Regions from separate parts of the Klebsiella electrica genome, predicted to be linked through region 1. Evidence: predicted binding sites of a transcription regulator. Region 1 holds the regulator's gene; each other region holds the start of a gene.
What was found. The regulator PurR, encoded in region 1, represses purine synthesis genes. The targets are predictions, from matches to a motif close to CANGCAAACGTTTGCNTG.

Region 1 (4,008 bases):
ACGCGCTGGCCGACGGGCGCGTGGAGCTAGCTATCGGGGCCACCCGTTCTATTCCGGTGGGGGGGCGCTACGCTTTTCGCGATATGGGGATGCTGAGCTGGGATTGCGTGGTGGCGAGCCATCATCCGCTGGCGCAGATGACCGGCCCACTCAGCGATGATGTGTTGCGCAACTGGCCGTCGCTGGTCCGGGAGGATACCTCCCGCTCGTTACCGAAACGCACGACCTGGCTACTGGATAACCAGAAAAGGGTGGTGGTGCCGGACTGGGAGTCATCGGCGACCTGCCTGTCGGCGGGATTGTGCGTTGGCATGGTGCCGAGCCATTTCGCCCGCCCCTGGATTGACCGCGGCGAATGGACCGCGCTGGCGCTGGAAAACCCGTTTCCGGATGCCGCATGCTGCCTGACATGGCAGCAGAGCGACGCCTCGCCGGCCCTCTCATGGCTGCTGGATTATCTGGGGGACAGTGAAACGTTAAACCGGGAGTGGCTGCGGGCGCCGGAGTAGCCGGCGCCGCACGGGCGATTAGCGACGGTAGTCGACGAACGGGCCGTCGACGACAGAGCGGCGCTCTACCAGTCGCGGGTGAACCTCAATCGACTGAGATTCTTCACGCTTATTGACGATCCGATCCATCAGCATATTGAAGGCCGCTTCCCCCAGCGAGTCTTTCGGCTGATGGATGGTGGTCAGCGCCGGGCTGAAATAGCGGGCGTTACGCACGTTATCATAACCGATCAGCGAAATGTCCTGCGGCACGCGCAGACCCATCTCATCCGCAGCACAGATGGCGCCCATCGCCATGATGTCGCCGCCGCAGAAGACTGCCGTCGGGCGATGCTGCTGGCTGAGGATCTGCTGCATCGCGCGGTAGCCGGATTCAGGCTCGAAGTCGCCCTGAACAATCCAGTTTTCCGGAACGGCGATCTGCGCTTCTTCCATGGCTTTCATAAAGCCCGCCAGGCGCCCGGCGCCGGTGTTACGCTCCAGTGGACCCGGGATCACGCCGATTTCACGGTGGCCGCGTTCGATCAGGTAGCGACCAGCCATGTAGCCGCCTTCGAAGGCGTTATCGATCACCGAATCGGTGAAGTCGGCTTTGGATTCACCCCAGTCCATTACCACCATCGGAATATGGCGGTACTCTTCCAGCATACTGAGCACCGATTCCGGATATTCAGAACACATAACCAGCATGCCGTCGACGCGCTTTTGCGCCATCATCGACAGATAGGCCTGCTGTTTTTCCGGATCGTTCCACGCATTGCCGAGAATCAGGGTATAGCCTTTCTGGAAACAGCTCTTTTCTACGGCTTCAATAATCTCAGCGAAATAGGCCGCTTCGCTGCTGGTGGCCAGCAGGCCGATCGATTTGGTGTGATTAACCTTCAGGCTGCGAGCAACGGCACTTGGAGAATAGTGCAGTTCTTTGATCGCCGCCCACACGGCGTTGCGGGTCTCTTCCGCCACGAAACGGGTTTTGTTAATTACATGTGATACTGTTGTAGTGGAAACGTTTGCGCGCTTCGCTACATCTTTAATTGTTGCCATTACTTCTCACTCCAGACCTTGACCTGATCGTCTGATTATCGATACGTAAACGTTTGCCTGTACACACCCTGAAGACAATTTTCATCATTGCATCACGTCGGGAAAACGACACAGAACGACAGGAAGGGGTCAATGGCCGATACGCTTTCAAATTAGCGTGGGATTTTGTCCGATCTTGCGGCAAAGGGGAAGAGCAAAAATGTGCATCGCCCTAAAACATGGAAGATTTTTGCGCGATAGTGTGCAAAAATGAGCAAGCTCACTTTTCATGTGGGGATAACAGGGGGAAAAATTGATGGATACAGATTTAAAGTTTTCGCTGACGACAACGATTATTGTCCTGGGTCTTATCGTGGCCGCTGGCCTGACAGCGGTACTGCACTGATTTATCCGGGGGAGAGGTCTCTTTCCCCCGACATCCCGCCATTATTACCAATTTCGCAAAAATCTTTTGCCATTTCGTTTACTTTTGTTTTTTTGTGATTGATGTCATGCTTTTGACTTCTAATGAGATACCGTCGCCGATGACGGTCTGCTGGAGTCATTGCATGAAAATCAACTTCCCCTTATTAGCGCTGGCGATAGGCGCGTTTGGTATTGGTACCACGGAGTTTTCCCCGATGGGGCTGCTGCCGGTGATTGCCAAAGGCGTCGACGTGTCAATTCCGGCGGCGGGAATGCTGATCAGCGCTTATGCGATCGGCGTGATGGTCGGGGCGCCGCTGATGACTTTGCTGCTCTCTCATCGCGCGCGCAGAAATGCGCTGATTTTTCTGATGGCGATCTTCACGCTGGGTAACGTCCTCTCCTCAATGGCGCCGGATTACACCACGCTGCTGATTTCGCGCATTATCACCAGCCTTAACCACGGGGCTTTCTTCGGCCTCGGTTCGGTGGTGGCGGCGAGCGTGGTGCCCAAACACAAACAGGCCAGCGCGGTGGCGACCATGTTCATGGGGTTGACCATCGCGAATATTGGCGGCGTTCCGGCGGCGACATGGCTGGGCGAAACGATCGGCTGGCGGATGTCGTTCCTCGCGACGGCAGGTCTGGGGCTGGTGGCGATGGTTAGCCTGTGGTTTTCGTTGCCCAAAGGCAGCGCTGGCGAGCGCCCGAACGTTAAACAGGAGCTCTCCGTGTTGGTCCGTCCGCAGGTGCTCTCCGCGCTGCTGACCACCGTGCTGGGGGCAGGCGCCATGTTCACCCTCTATACCTATATTGCGCCGGTGCTGCACACCGTTACGCACGCCTCGCCGCTGTTCGTCACCGTCATGCTGGTGTTGATTGGCGTCGGCTTTTCGCTGGGTAACTACCTGGGCGGTAAGTTCGCCGACCGCTCCGTCTCCGGGACGCTGAAGGGTTTTCTGCTGCTGCTGATGGTTATCATGCTGGCAATTCCGCTGCTGGCGCAGACGCAGCTGGGGGCCGCTATCAGTATGGTGGTCTGGGGGGCGGCGACCTTCGCCGTGGTTCCGCCGCTGCAAATGCGGGTGATGCGCGTGGCCCATGAAGCGCCGGGGCTCTCTTCGTCAGTCAATATCGGGGCGTTTAATCTCGGCAATGCGCTGGGCGCGGCAGCCGGCGGCGCGGTGATTTCCGGCGGACTGGGCTATGCTTTTGTGCCGGTGATGGGGGCGATAATTGCCGGGGGGGCGCTGCTGCTGGTGCTGTTCGGCGGGCGTTCGCAGCCGGAAGAGGCGTTGGTCGGATAGCCGATGTATTCGCAGAAGGGTTGCCCCTTCTGCGTTCGCGTTTTAGGCCGCCAGATTGGCCGCGACAAACTTCCAGTTTACCAGCGCCCAGAAGTGCGCCAGGTAGTCAGGACGGGCGTTACGGTAGTCGATGTAATAGGCATGTTCCCAGACATCCACGGTCAGCAGCGGTTTGGCATCGCCGGTCAGCGGCGTGCCAGCGTTGCTGGTGGAGACAATGCTCAGGCTGCCATCGCTGTTTTTAACCAGCCATGTCCAGCCGGCACCAAAGTTCTTCGCCGCCGCGTCGGTAAACTTCGCTTTGAACTCTGCAAAGTTGCCGAAGGATTGATTGATAGCGGCTGCCAGCTCACCTTCCGGTTCGCCGCCCGCATTCGGTGCGAGGCAGTTCCAGTAGAAAGTATGGTTCCAGACCTGGGCCGCATTGTTAAAGATGCCGCCTTCAGAAGAGCGGACGATCGCTTCTAAAGATTGACCTTCAAACGCGGTGCCTTTGATCAGGTTGTTGAGGTTGGTGACATAGGCCTGGTGATGTTTACCGTAGTGGTATTCCAGGGTTTCTGCGGAAATGTGCGGCGCCAGGGCGTCTTTTGCATACGGTAATGCAGGTAATTCAAACGACATTGTTACTCTCCTTATAACTTCTTGTTTTTTAGCTCACATTCAAAGGATGTTTTACCATCCAGAACAGCATGTACTGTCCCTCGCCGCGGCGAGTGCGACAGGTTTTTATTGTGATCAGA
Region 2 (4,008 bases), 360 kb from region 1:
CTGCGAATCATTGCTCCAGGCAAATTCCGGCGAAACGTTTTCCAGCACTTCAGGGTACCATTCGCCATTTTGCAGATTGCACAAGCGCAGGCTATATTGCCTTCGGGAGAGATAATCCTCCGCCAGCGCCATGATCATGTTATCCGGCGAAATGCCCAGCCCGCCGAGAGTATAGAATTCGCTCTGCGCCGCGCGCTGATTGCTATCGAGCAGCACCTCCCATTCATCCCACTCCTCTTTCAGCACCGACTGGCGCTGATAGATAGCGTATTCACAGCCCGGCTCATACACCTGACGATAGCGGTAGCCATTTTTGCTGTAGGGCGCGGAGACTTCGCGCGGCGGGATACGGTCAATAATCTCTTTTAGTACCCGCTCCTGCAGGCTACGCTGAGTGGACATGACCTGCTGTCCGTACTCATTTTCCTCGCGAAGATAATCCAGCACTTCCGGCCGCGAACGTTCGTCGTCGCGCAGCCAGAAGTAATTATCGATACGGGTATCGCCATGAAGAGTCATGGCATGAGGGATTCGTTTTGCTTTTGGTGGCATCTTTTGGTCTTCTGCATCCGGTATTTCATACACAAAATCATTCAAGAAGCGGCTTGAAGGATGGCGTGTGTATAAGGGTGGCAAAAGTGGCCCGCGTTGCAAGCAAAACCTGCTGATTTAGGGAGAAAGCGCCTGTTTTTGCGCCTGAATATCCCGTTCGATGTCGGCACGCACTGCCTGCGGCAGCCCTAAAGCCTCACCGAGGGCATTGAGATAGCTGCGCTCCATAAAATGGTCGATATCGATCGCCGCGCAGCTGATGTAATAGATTTCCAGCGCCTCTTGCTCGCTGTTGAGGCCCTGCGCCAGGCGCTGCGGGTCAAGCGGCTGCGCCAGGGCACGATCGATCAATACACGCCCCTGCACGGCAATATCGGCGGCGCGCAGCTGCTCTTCGATGTTTGCCCGTTCGCTGTCATCGATGTGCCCGTCGCTTTTAGCGGCGAACACCAGCGCCAGAATGAGTCGTTCACTGCGCGCATCAAGCCCGGAGGCTGGCGAGGTTGACGACCCGCCAGGCTGTGCTGCGGAAGCGGCAGATTGCGCAGGGGAATTCTCCCGCATTTTCTGCTGATACTTGTTCCACAGCACGCTCCCCGCCACCGCGCCGCCGCCAACCAACAGTGCGCTGGTGCCATATTTGGCCAGCAGCTTGCGCGATGACTTACTCGCCACCAGCAGCCCCGCCAGCCCGCCCAGCGCACCGGGCAGAAGGAAGCTTTTACCATCCGGCCGCTCGCCTGATGAGGAAGACGGTCCCTGCTGGCCCAGCAGGGACTGGAGTTGATTAAGCCAGTTAGCCATGATTTCCCTCGTTGCTTATTACGCGATGTCATCAGCCTAAACGACGAGATGTCAGGAAATGTTATGAGCAACTAAAGATGCGCAAATTCGGCCGCACTCAGGCGGCCTTCACCTTGCGCGATGCCGCGGGTTGTTCGCTCGCCCCCTCCGCTGCGGCCTCTGAGGCTTCAGCCGCGGCGCTCTCATCCTGGGAAACCTGCCCGCCCGTAGCATCTTCCGCTTCCGGGAGCTTTCCCGATTTCAGGATGTGGTTCAATGTCTCTTTGCGTTCCGCCAGCCACATTGCCATTTCATCGCGCTGGGTTTCGTCCAGCGTCAGCGGGCACGCTACCAGCCAGTCGTTGAGGACCTCGGCAAGATCGAGCATTTTGTCGTAAGCATCGGCCTCTTTTTTGCTGGTAAACGACATTTTTTCCTCACCTTCGCGGATCACCACATATTTAATTTCAACCGCCATTGTGCAGTCTCTTATACTGTATTTTTATACAGTATAGCAAATTTTCACCGGCGACTCAACCAACAGCCGTAAAGACAGACGCAAACGTTTTCGTTTATAATGCGACGCATGTTTTTTTACTGTGGAAAAGAGTCATGACGTTATTAGGCACAGCGCTGCGTCCGGCAGCGACGCGAGTGATGTTGTTAGGTTCCGGCGAACTGGGTAAAGAAGTCGCTATTGAGTGCCAACGGCTGGGTATTGAGACTATCGCGGTCGACCGCTATCCCGACGCGCCGGCCATGCAGGTGGCGCACCGTTCGCACGTCATCAACATGTTGCACGGTGAAACGCTGCGCGCGCTGATTGCGCAAGAAAAGCCCGATTTTATCGTGCCGGAAATTGAAGCCATCGCCACGGATATGCTGGTGGAGCTGGAGCAGGCCGGGCAGAAAGTCGTCCCCACCGCTCGTGCGGCGAAACTGACCATGAATCGCGAAGGTATTCGCCGTCTGGCCGCAGAGGAGCTGCAGCTTCCCACCTCGGCATACCGCTTTGCCGACAGCGAAGAGACCTTTCGCGAAGCCGTCGCGGAGATTGGCCTGCCCTGTATCGTGAAGCCGGTCATGAGCTCTTCGGGTAAAGGCCAGAGCTTTATTCGTCACTCTGATCAGTTGGCAGAGGCCTGGCGCTACGCGCAACAAGGCGGTCGCGCTGGCGCCGGTCGGGTTATCGTCGAGGGAGTGGTCAATTTCGATTTTGAAATTACCCTGCTTACCGTCAGCGCGATCGATGGCGTCCATTTCTGTGCGCCGGTCGGCCATCGCCAGGAGGATGGCGATTACCGCGAATCCTGGCAGCCGCAGCAGATGAGCGAGCAGGCGCTGGTCCGCGCGCAGGAGATTGCCAGCAAAGTCGTACTGGCGCTCGGCGGCTACGGTCTGTTTGGCGTGGAGCTGTTCGTCTGCGGCGATGAGGTTATCTTCAGTGAAGTCTCCCCTCGCCCGCACGACACCGGGATGGTAACGCTGATTTCCCAGGACCTCTCGGAATTTGCCCTGCACGTTCGTGCTTTCCTCGGCCTGCCGGTTGGCGCGATCCGCCAGTATGGCCCGGCGGCCTCCGCGGTCATTCTGCCGCAGCTCACCAGCCAGAACGTCACCTTTAGCAATCTTCAGGGCGCGGTAGGCGCGGGACTCCAGCTGCGTCTGTTCGGTAAACCGGAGATTGACGGTTCTCGTCGGCTGGGCGTCACGCTGGCCGTCGCCGATAGCGTCGATGAGGCGGTGGCGCGCGCGAAAGCCGCCGCGTCGGCCGTGCTGGTTCAGGGATAAAAAAAACCCGGTCGCGTCAACGCGATCGGGTCTGGACTTCGCGATTGTTCAGGGCGTGAAAATTACTTCGCGCCTTCAACCGCTTCGCGAGCAATTTTGGTAATACGCGCGTAATCGCCGGCTTCCAGCGCATCCGCCGGAACCAGCCAGGAACCGCCGATGCACAGCACGCTGTTCAGCGCCAGATAGTCGCGGTAGTTCGCCGGAGAGATCCCGCCAGTCGGGCAGAAACGGATATGCGCGAACGGACCGCCAATCGCCTGCAGCGCTTTTACGCCGCCGTTAGCTTCTGCCGGGAAGAATTTGAACTCTTTCAGGCCATACTGCATGCCCAGCATCAGTTCGGAGACGGTGCTGATCCCCGGGATCAGCGGGATGGTCCCTTCTTCAGTCGCCGCTTTCAGCAGGGATTCGGTCAGACCCGGGCTGATAGCAAACTGCGCGCCAGCCTCGGTGACCGCTTTCAGCTGCTCTACGTTTGTGACGGTACCTGCGCCGACAATCGCCTCCGGCACTTCTTTCGCAATCGCGCGGATCGCATCAAGTGCGCATGCGGTACGTAGCGTGACTTCCAGTACGCGTACGCCGCCGGCAACCAGCGCTTTGGCCATCGGCACAGCGTGTTCCAGCTTTTTCACCACGATCACCGGGACAACCGGGCCGTTGGTGAGGATTGCTTCTGCAGTTGTTTTCCAGTTTTTCATCAGAGTTTCTCTCTCGCCAGATCTACAAATTGTATCGTCTTAAAAAGTGATGCAGGTTGCGCCCTGTTCTGCTCCGGAGAGTTTCTCACGCAGCGCTGCAAACATTTCCCTGCCGCTCCCGACGCGCGAACCGCTGAGGTCAGGAACATGCGGCTGGCGTGCCGCCAGTTCAGCGTCA
Region 3 (4,008 bases), 1.8 Mb from region 1:
TAGGCGCAATATAGACGATAAGCTCGTCCACCAGCCCGGCCTGCAACAGCGCGCCGGCGAGCGTCGGGCCCGCTTCTACCCAAATGCTGTTAATCTGCTGTTTGCCAAGCTGCATCATCAGCAACACCAGATCGAGATGGCCGTTGTGTTCCGGCACCATCAGCGTTCGCACGCTTTCCGGCCAGTTGCGGTCATCGGCCCGGGTGCGAGCGAACAGCGTCTCTCCGGGCTGCTGCACGATGCGGTGCTCAGGGGTAACGCGATTATGGCTATCGACAACAATACGCAGCGGCTGGCGCAGGTTTTCCTGCGGGTAGCGGGCGCGAATATCGGCACCGAGCTCTTCCCAGCGTACGGTTAATGCCGGATCGTCTGCCAGCACAGTCGCGCTGCTGGTCAGGATCGCATGGCTTTGCGCCCGCAGGCGCTGCACGTCGCGTCGCGCCTGCGGCGAGGTGATCCACTGGCTTTCTCCGCTGGCCATCGCGGTGCGACCGTCCAGTGAAGCGCCCATTTTTAGCTGTACGTAGGGGAAACCGGTGCGCATCCGCTTGAGGAAACCTTTGTTCAGCGCTTCGGCTTCGCCGATCATCAGGCCATGGCTGACGTCAATACCGGCCTGCTGCAGGCGATACAGGCCGCGCCCCGCCACCTGCGGGTTGGGGTCCTGCATAGCGGCCACGACGCGGGTCACGCCCGCGGCAATCAGCGCGTCGCAGCACGGCGGCGTGCGGCCATGATGACTACAGGGCTCCAGGGTCACATAGGCGGTGGCGCCCCGGGCTTTTTCGCCGGCCATACGCAGCGCATGCACTTCCGCATGCGGCTCGCCGGCGCGATAGTGAAAACCTTCGCCGACGATCTCAGCGTCCTTGACGATCACACAGCCGACATTCGGATTGGGATGGGTGGTGAAGCGCCCGCGCTGCGCCAGCTTAAGCGCTCGCGCCATGTACATTTCGTCATGCATGGCTTAATCCTGTAAGCGGGCGATCTCTTCGCCGAATTCTTTGATATCTTCAAAACTACGATAGACGGAAGCAAAGCGGATATAGGCGACTTTATCGAGCTTTTTCAGCTGCTCCATCACCAGGTTGCCGATCATTTTGCTCGGGACTTCGCGCTCGCCGGTACCGCGTAAATGGGTTTTGATATGATTGAGCGCCATTTCCACATCATCGGCGCTGACCGGCCGTTTTTCCAACGCTTTCAGCATTCCGCTGCGCAGTTTATCTTCATTGAAGGGCTCCCGCACATCGTTGCTCTTGACCACTCGCGGCATCACCAGCTCCGCCACCTCGAAGGTGGTGAAACGTTCGTTACAAACCAGGCACTGCCGACGACGACGCACAGAAGAGCCCTCGCCCACCAGACGAGAGTCGATCACTTTGGTATCTACGGCGAAACAGAAAGGGCAATGCATAGCGCGTCCTGACAGGAAGTTAAACTGACAGGTAGTTTACCGCGAAGTGCCGCGACAACAAAGAAAGAGCTTTTGAGACAAAGGATCTATGGCTCGTGGACGGAGACGATCTACCATGAAATATCCCCCTGAAAACGGAATCCATGACCATGACAAGACGTTATTTGAAGCTGGCGATGCTGAGCACGCTGTTTACCCTCAGCGCCTGCGCACAGCAAAGTGAAGTCCGTCAGATGCATGAAAGCGTGAGCACATTGAGCAAAGAGATGACTCAGCTTAATCAGCAGACGGTGAAAATCACCCAGCAAAACGCACTGAATGCGAAATCGAGCAGCGGCGTTTATCTTTTGCCCGGCGCCAGGACCCCGGCGCGCCTCGAAAGCCAGATAGGCACACTGCGTATGTCGCTGCGTGATATCGCCGCCGACGCCGACGGTACCCGCCTGACGCTGCGTATTCAGGGGGAATCAAACGACCCGCTACCGGCGTTCAGCGCCACCGTCGCCTGGGGGCAACTCACCGGCACCACGCAGAATTACCGGGAGGTTAACGTGCGCGATCGGCTGATTAGCGCCCCTGCCAGCATCCTGGCGCCGAGCGACGTCGATATTCCGCTCCGCCTGAACGGCGTCACGCCTCAGCAGCTTGGCTTCCTGCGTATTCACGATATCCAGCCCGCAAGCGCACAATAATCGCCTTCGCCGGGTGTCGCCGATACCCGGATTCGACCGCCCCAAAATCCATTTACAGTTTTTCCAAACAGTTCAGTAAAAATTGACCGTCTGGATCAATTTCAGTGGCATTCTGCCAGGAAATGCATAGAATCGTGAACGCAATCGATTACGTATGTTTACGTTATGTGAAACAACACGTATTTTTGTGAGCAATGATTTCTATAATAGACCCCCACAGAGATACGAAATATTTAGAAACGCTTCGGCAGCGTTCTTCACGCCTTTTGGCTTAATTCAAAACAGTGGCATCCTTATGAAAAAAACATTACTGGCAGCAGGCGCCGTACTGGCGCTGTCCACATCGTTCACTGCTGGCGCGGCAGAAAACGACAAACCGCAGTATCTGTCCGATTGGTGGCACCAGAGTGTGAACGTGGTGGGTAGCTACCACACCCGTTTTGGACCGCAAATTCGTAACGATACCTATCTGGAATACGAAGCGTTTGCCAAAAAAGACTGGTTTGATTTCTACGGTTACATGGATGCGCCGGTATTCTTCGGCGGTAACAGCACGGCCAAAGGTATCTGGAACCACGGTTCCCCACTGTTTATGGAAATTGAGCCGCGTTTCTCTATCGACAAGCTGACCAATACCGATCTCAGCTTCGGCCCGTTCAAAGAGTGGTATTTCGCCAACAACTATATCTACGACATGGGCCGCAACGCGTCCGGTCGTCAGAGCACCTGGTATATGGGTCTCGGTACCGATATCGATACCGGTCTGCCGATGAGCCTGTCTCTGAACGTCTATGCGAAATATCAGTGGCAGAACTACGGCGCATCCAACGAAAACGAATGGGATGGCTACCGTTTCAAAGTGAAATACTTTGTCCCGCTGACCGACCTGTGGGGCGGTTCGCTGAGCTATATCGGCTTCACCAACTTTGACTGGGGTTCCGATCTGGGCAATGACAACTTCTATGACTTGAACGGCAAGCACGCGCGCACCGGCAACTCCATCGCCTCCAGCCATATCCTGGCGCTGAACTACGCGCACTGGCACTACTCGATCGTCGCTCGTTACTTCCATAACGGCGGCCAGTGGGCCGATGATGCGAAGCTGAACTTCGGCGATGGCGATTTCAACGTTCGCTCTACCGGCTGGGGTGGTTACTTCGTGGTGGGTTACAACTTCTAATCCTGCCTGATGATCCCCGGCCTCGGCGCCGGGGATATCGATTGGCCCGCCTTATGGCTCACGCTCTTCACACCTCACCTTACGCAGAAAATCGCTCAATGACCGGTCGGCCCGCTCGCTGAAAAGGCGCCCGGTGGCAGCCACGTCCAGGCAGCGATCGAGACGAAAGCAGCGATAATCGTCGCGGAGCTCGCACCAGCTCACCAGCAGCCAGCGCTCCCCCCAGAAAAAGAGCCCCAGCGGCAGCACTTCGCGCTGCGACACCTTTCCCGCTTCATCGCGGTAATGCAGCGCCAGCACCCGCTGGCCGGAAACCGCCCGATGCACCAGATCAAACTGCGCTTTGCTGTACCCCTGGGCGCCAAAATCCGGCGCAAACAGCCGCGATTGCTCGGCCTTACGCCGACTCTCTTCAGGTAAAATCGCGAGCACCTTTTCCCGAGCCGACTCCAGTGACTGGGACAGAGATTCGCCTCCCCAGGTTTGCAGTAGCCGAATGGCGGCCACCAGCGCTTCCGACTCCTCGGTCGTCAGCATCAGAGGCGGTAAACTGTAGCCTGCCAGCAGGCGATATCCGCTTCCGGCCTCGCCCTCCACCGGCACGCCGGAGAGCGACAGGTCGCGGATATCCCGGTAGATAGTGCGCTCCGATACGCCGAGCCGCTCCGCCAGCAGCCCGGCGGTGGTTAACCTTCTCCCCCGCAGGATCTGCA
Region 4 (4,008 bases), 1.1 Mb from region 1:
CACGCAGCGAGTGGTTTTTTTTGATCTCGATGGAACGTTGCATCAACAGGATATGTTCGGCAGCTTCTTACGCTACGCCTTGCGTCACCAGCCCCTGAATCTGCTGCTGGTGGTACCGCTGTTGCCGGTTATCCTGGCGGGACTGGCGGTAAATGGCCGGGCGGCGCGCTGGCCGATGAGCCTGCTGCTGTGGGCATCGACGTTCGGGCGCAGCGAGCGCGCGCTAAAGCGCCTTGAGGCCGGCTTTGTCCGCTGGTTTCGCCAGCGCGTCACCGCCTTCCCGGTCGTGCAGGCCCGACTGTCGGACTACCTGACCCGGCGCGATGCTGACGTCTGGCTGATTACCGGGTCGCCGCAATCGCTGGTGGAACAGGTCTACGGCGATACCGTCTGGTTGCCGAGGGTGAACATTATCGCCAGTCGGATGGAGCGCCGCTGCGGCGGCTGGGGCCTGTCGCTACGCTGTCTGGGCCATGAAAAAGTGGCGCAACTGGAGCAGAAGATCGGTGCGCCGCTGCAACTGTACAGCGGCTATAGCGATAGCGAGCAGGATAATCCGTTGCTTCATTTTTGCCAGCACCGCTGGCGGGTCACCCCGCAGGGCGATCTCCACCAGTTAGAATAGTGTGTAATATCTGTCGGCCATGTATAATGCGGCCCGCTTTTTCCGCAGGAGTGCCCGTTTTGTCTGACCATGAACTGACCGATGAATACTGGATGCGTCACGCCCTGACGCTGGCTAAGCGCGCCTGGGAAGAGGGCGAAGTGCCGGTTGGCGCCGTGCTGGTGCACAACCATCAGGTTATCGGCGAAGGTTGGAACCGGCCTATCGGGCGTCACGATCCTACGGCGCATGCCGAAATTATGGCGCTGCGTCAGGGGGGGCTGGTACTGCAAAACTATCGCCTGATTGACGCGACGCTGTATGTCACGCTTGAACCCTGTGTGATGTGCGCGGGGGCGATGGTGCATAGCCGGATTTCGCGGCTGGTATTTGGTGCCCGGGATGCAAAAACCGGCGCGGCCGGCTCGCTCATTGATGTCCTGCACCATCCGGGAATGAATCATCGGGTGGAGATCAGTGAAGGTATTCTGGCGGAGTCGTGCTCAGGCATGCTCAGCGACTTTTTCCGCTGGCGGCGGGAAGAGAAAAAAGCCTTGAAAAAGGCGCGTCGGGCCGGGGACGCTTAGTGCCCCAGTCCGGGAATCTTCAGTCTGGCGTTGTCGACTAACGATGCTGCGCGAAACTGGAAAAAGGGGAGCGCCTGCTGTTCCTTATCCAGTTCATCCGGCATGACCGCCGGATAGTCTCCGGCAAGCGCCAGCCGCTGCTCATCCTTTTTCTCTTTCTCCGACAGGTAGCCCACCAGGCTGATGTGGTATTTGCGAATGTTCTCGACGTAGGCGTATGCCTCGTGACCGCGCGCATAGCCATATTTCAGCCGGCTGTAATAAGGTTTCTGACTGAGCAGCGGCAGGCGCTGCTTGACGTCCGCCCAACTGTCGGGATTGCCTTTCTGCCTTTTTGTCAGCGAGATGGCGTCCAGAATATGGGCGTACCCCATATTGTAAGCCGCCAGCGCAAACCAGATTCGCTCATCTTTGGGGACCGTGTCCGGGATTTTATTCATCATATCCTGCAGGTAGCGCATACCGCCGCTGAGGCTCTGCTCCACATCGGTACGATCGCTTAATCCCAGGCTCTGCGCGGTATTGCGGGTCAGCATCATCATGCCACGAACCCCGGTAGGGGAGGTGGCCTGCGGATCCCAGTGCGACTCCTGCCATGAAATGGCCGCCAGCAGGCGCCAGTCGATCTGACGCGCGTATTTCTCAAACATCGGCTGCAGGTCCGGCAGAATATTTTCGACGGCGCGCAGGAAGGTCCGGGTGTCGACATAATCGAAACCGTTACCGTGTCCGAGGTATTTTTCTTCCAGCCGCGCCAGGGTGCCGTCTTCATTCATATTATTGAAGAAATCCAGCATCGCCGCCGGGAGCGAGTTGTCTTCGCTCCTGGCGCTAAACCAGGTCACCGGCTGTTCATCGCTGATATCCAGGGCGACCGCCAGTTCCGGATGTACGCGCTGGAACAGGCTAATCGCCACCGAATCTGCAATGGTGTAATCCACTTCGCCATCGATAACCGCCTGCATCAGCGCTGTCGCCCCGCGCTTTTCATCCACGCGCCAGCCGAGATCGGGGTATTTATTCCCTTTCAGCGTCTGCAGGTCGTTAATGGCGACGTGCCCTGGAGCAATCACCAGCTGTTCTGCCGTGAGGTTGGCGAGGCTGCGCGGGCGCGGCGTGCCAACCCGGTAGACCAGCTGCTGCGATACCGAATAGTAGCCCGGCCCGGACTGATAGTTTTTGACCCGCTCCGAGTTGTAAACCAGCCCGGCAGCTAACATATCGGCATTACCGTTATCAAGGTCATCGAACAGCTGACTGATGTTCTGGCGAACGGTCACCTTCAGCCTGACGCCGAGGTAATTGGCAAACTGTTCTGCCAGCTCGTAATCCAGCCCGTAGGTTTTGTTATTGATGGTCGCGAAGGTGAGCGGCGAATTGATGGTGCTGATGCGCAGCTCCCCGCGCGCCATAATTCCGGCAACACGGTTCTCCGGCTTTCCTGACCACGGGATCGACGGCCACAGGGCGGCCGCCAGCAATAAGGTCACAATGCCGATGAGCAGATAATTAATCTTTAATTTTTTCAGAGAGTTAATCTTCTGCAGCTCTGTGTTCCTCAGCAGGCTATTAGCGGAAAAATAAAAAGAGAGTCCTCGAATGAGCGGCATTTTGCTTAAGAATGCGTCAGTTGGCAACTTATTCGCGAGGGAGGTCACATTAATTGATAAACCAGGGGAATGATTTTATTTCCACGCAAACGGTTTCGTCGAGGCTCAGGATTCACTATAATGGCGCCCGTTTCCCCCCTGGCTCATATTGAAAGCTGCGAAGACGAGAGACTTATGATGGAAATTTTGCGTGGTTCACCTGCACTGTCGGCATTTCGTGTTAATAAACTGCTGGCACGTTTCCAGGCGGCCAACCTGCCGGTTAGCACAATATATGCAGAGTATGTTCATTTTGCCGAACTGAACGCGCCGTTAAGCGGTGATGAGCGTGAGAGTCTGGCACGACTGCTCAAGTATGGCCCAAGTTTAAACAGCCATACCCCAACCGGTAAATTACTGCTCGTCACCCCCCGCCCTGGCACCATCTCCCCCTGGTCTTCTAAAGCTACCGATATTGCCCATAACTGCGGTCTGTCGCAGGTTGTGCGCCTTGAGCGCGGTGTAGCGTACTATGTGGAAGCCAGTACGCTGAGCGAAGCGCAATGGGCTGCGGTCGCGAGTGAACTTCACGACCGGATGATGGAAAGCGTCTTTGACACGCTGGAAGAGGGAGAAAAGCTGTTCGCTCAGCATCAACCGACGCCGGTGACCAGCGTCGATCTGCTGGGGCAGGGACGTCAGGCGCTGATTGACGCCAACCTCCGTCTGGGGCTGGCGCTGGCGGAAGACGAAATCGACTACCTGCAGGAGGCGTTCAACAAGCTTGGCCGCAACCCGAACGACATCGAACTGTATATGTTTGCGCAGGCGAACTCCGAACACTGCCGCCACAAGATTTTTAACGCCGACTGGATCATTGATGGCGAACAGCAGCCGAAGTCGCTGTTCAAGATGATCAAAAACACCTTCGAAAAGACGCCGGATTACGTCCTGTCCGCCTATAAAGACAACGCCGCGGTCATGGAAGGTTCTCAGGTCGGGCGCTTCTTCGCCGATCGCGAAAAAGGCCGCTATAACTACCATCAGGAAGACGCCCATATCCTGATGAAAGTGGAAACGCACAACCACCCGACGGCCATCTCTCCATGGCCGGGCGCGGCGACCGGCTCCGGCGGCGAAATCCGCGATGAAGGGGCAACCGGTCGCGGAGCGAAACCGAAAGCCGGCCTGGTCGGTTTCTCGGTCTCTAACCTGCGGATCCCTGGCT

Region 2: a site for PurR is predicted at 1,891-1,908, ahead of purT (formate-dependent phosphoribosylglycinamide formyltransferase). Genes of this name have one in related genera too.
Region 3: a site for PurR is predicted at 2,253-2,270, ahead of Electrica_RS19620 (nucleoside-specific channel-forming protein Tsx). Genes of this name have one in related genera too.
Region 4: a site for PurR is predicted at 2,884-2,901, ahead of purL (phosphoribosylformylglycinamidine synthase). Genes of this name have one in related genera too.

Annotation. Positions count from the first base shown of each region.
Region 1 is NZ_CP041247.1:2,323,794-2,327,801, forward strand. It holds gene punR (DNA-binding transcriptional activator PunR) at 1-509, shown strand, start outside; gene purR (HTH-type transcriptional repressor PurR) at 528-1,553, opposite strand; gene cydH (cytochrome bd-I oxidase subunit CydH) at 1,849-1,938, shown strand; gene Electrica_RS11045 (MFS transporter) at 2,102-3,265, shown strand; gene sodB (superoxide dismutase [Fe]) at 3,308-3,889, opposite strand.
Region 2 is NZ_CP041247.1:1,965,828-1,969,835, reverse strand. It holds gene ptrB (oligopeptidase B) at 1-552, opposite strand, end outside; gene Electrica_RS09310 (tellurite resistance TerB family protein) at 670-1,356, opposite strand; gene Electrica_RS09305 (YebG family protein) at 1,454-1,813, opposite strand; gene purT (formate-dependent phosphoribosylglycinamide formyltransferase) at 1,948-3,126, shown strand; gene Electrica_RS09295 (bifunctional 4-hydroxy-2-oxoglutarate aldolase/2-dehydro-3-deoxy-phosphogluconate aldolase) at 3,189-3,830, opposite strand; gene edd (phosphogluconate dehydratase) at 3,870-4,008, opposite strand, start outside.
Region 3 is NZ_CP041247.1:4,094,218-4,098,225, forward strand. It holds gene ribD (bifunctional diaminohydroxyphosphoribosylaminopyrimidine deaminase/5-amino-6-(5-phosphoribosylamino)uracil reductase RibD) at 1-970, opposite strand, end outside; gene nrdR (transcriptional regulator NrdR) at 974-1,423, opposite strand; gene Electrica_RS19615 (SadB/YajI family lipoprotein) at 1,573-2,115, shown strand; gene Electrica_RS19620 (nucleoside-specific channel-forming protein Tsx) at 2,411-3,295, shown strand; gene Electrica_RS19625 (helix-turn-helix transcriptional regulator) at 3,347-4,008, opposite strand, start outside.
Region 4 is NZ_CP041247.1:1,221,751-1,225,758, forward strand. It holds gene yfhb (phosphatidylglycerophosphatase C) at 53-625, shown strand; gene tadA (tRNA adenosine(34) deaminase TadA) at 685-1,191, shown strand; gene mltF (membrane-bound lytic murein transglycosylase MltF) at 1,188-2,720, opposite strand; gene purL (phosphoribosylformylglycinamidine synthase) at 2,976-4,008, shown strand, end outside.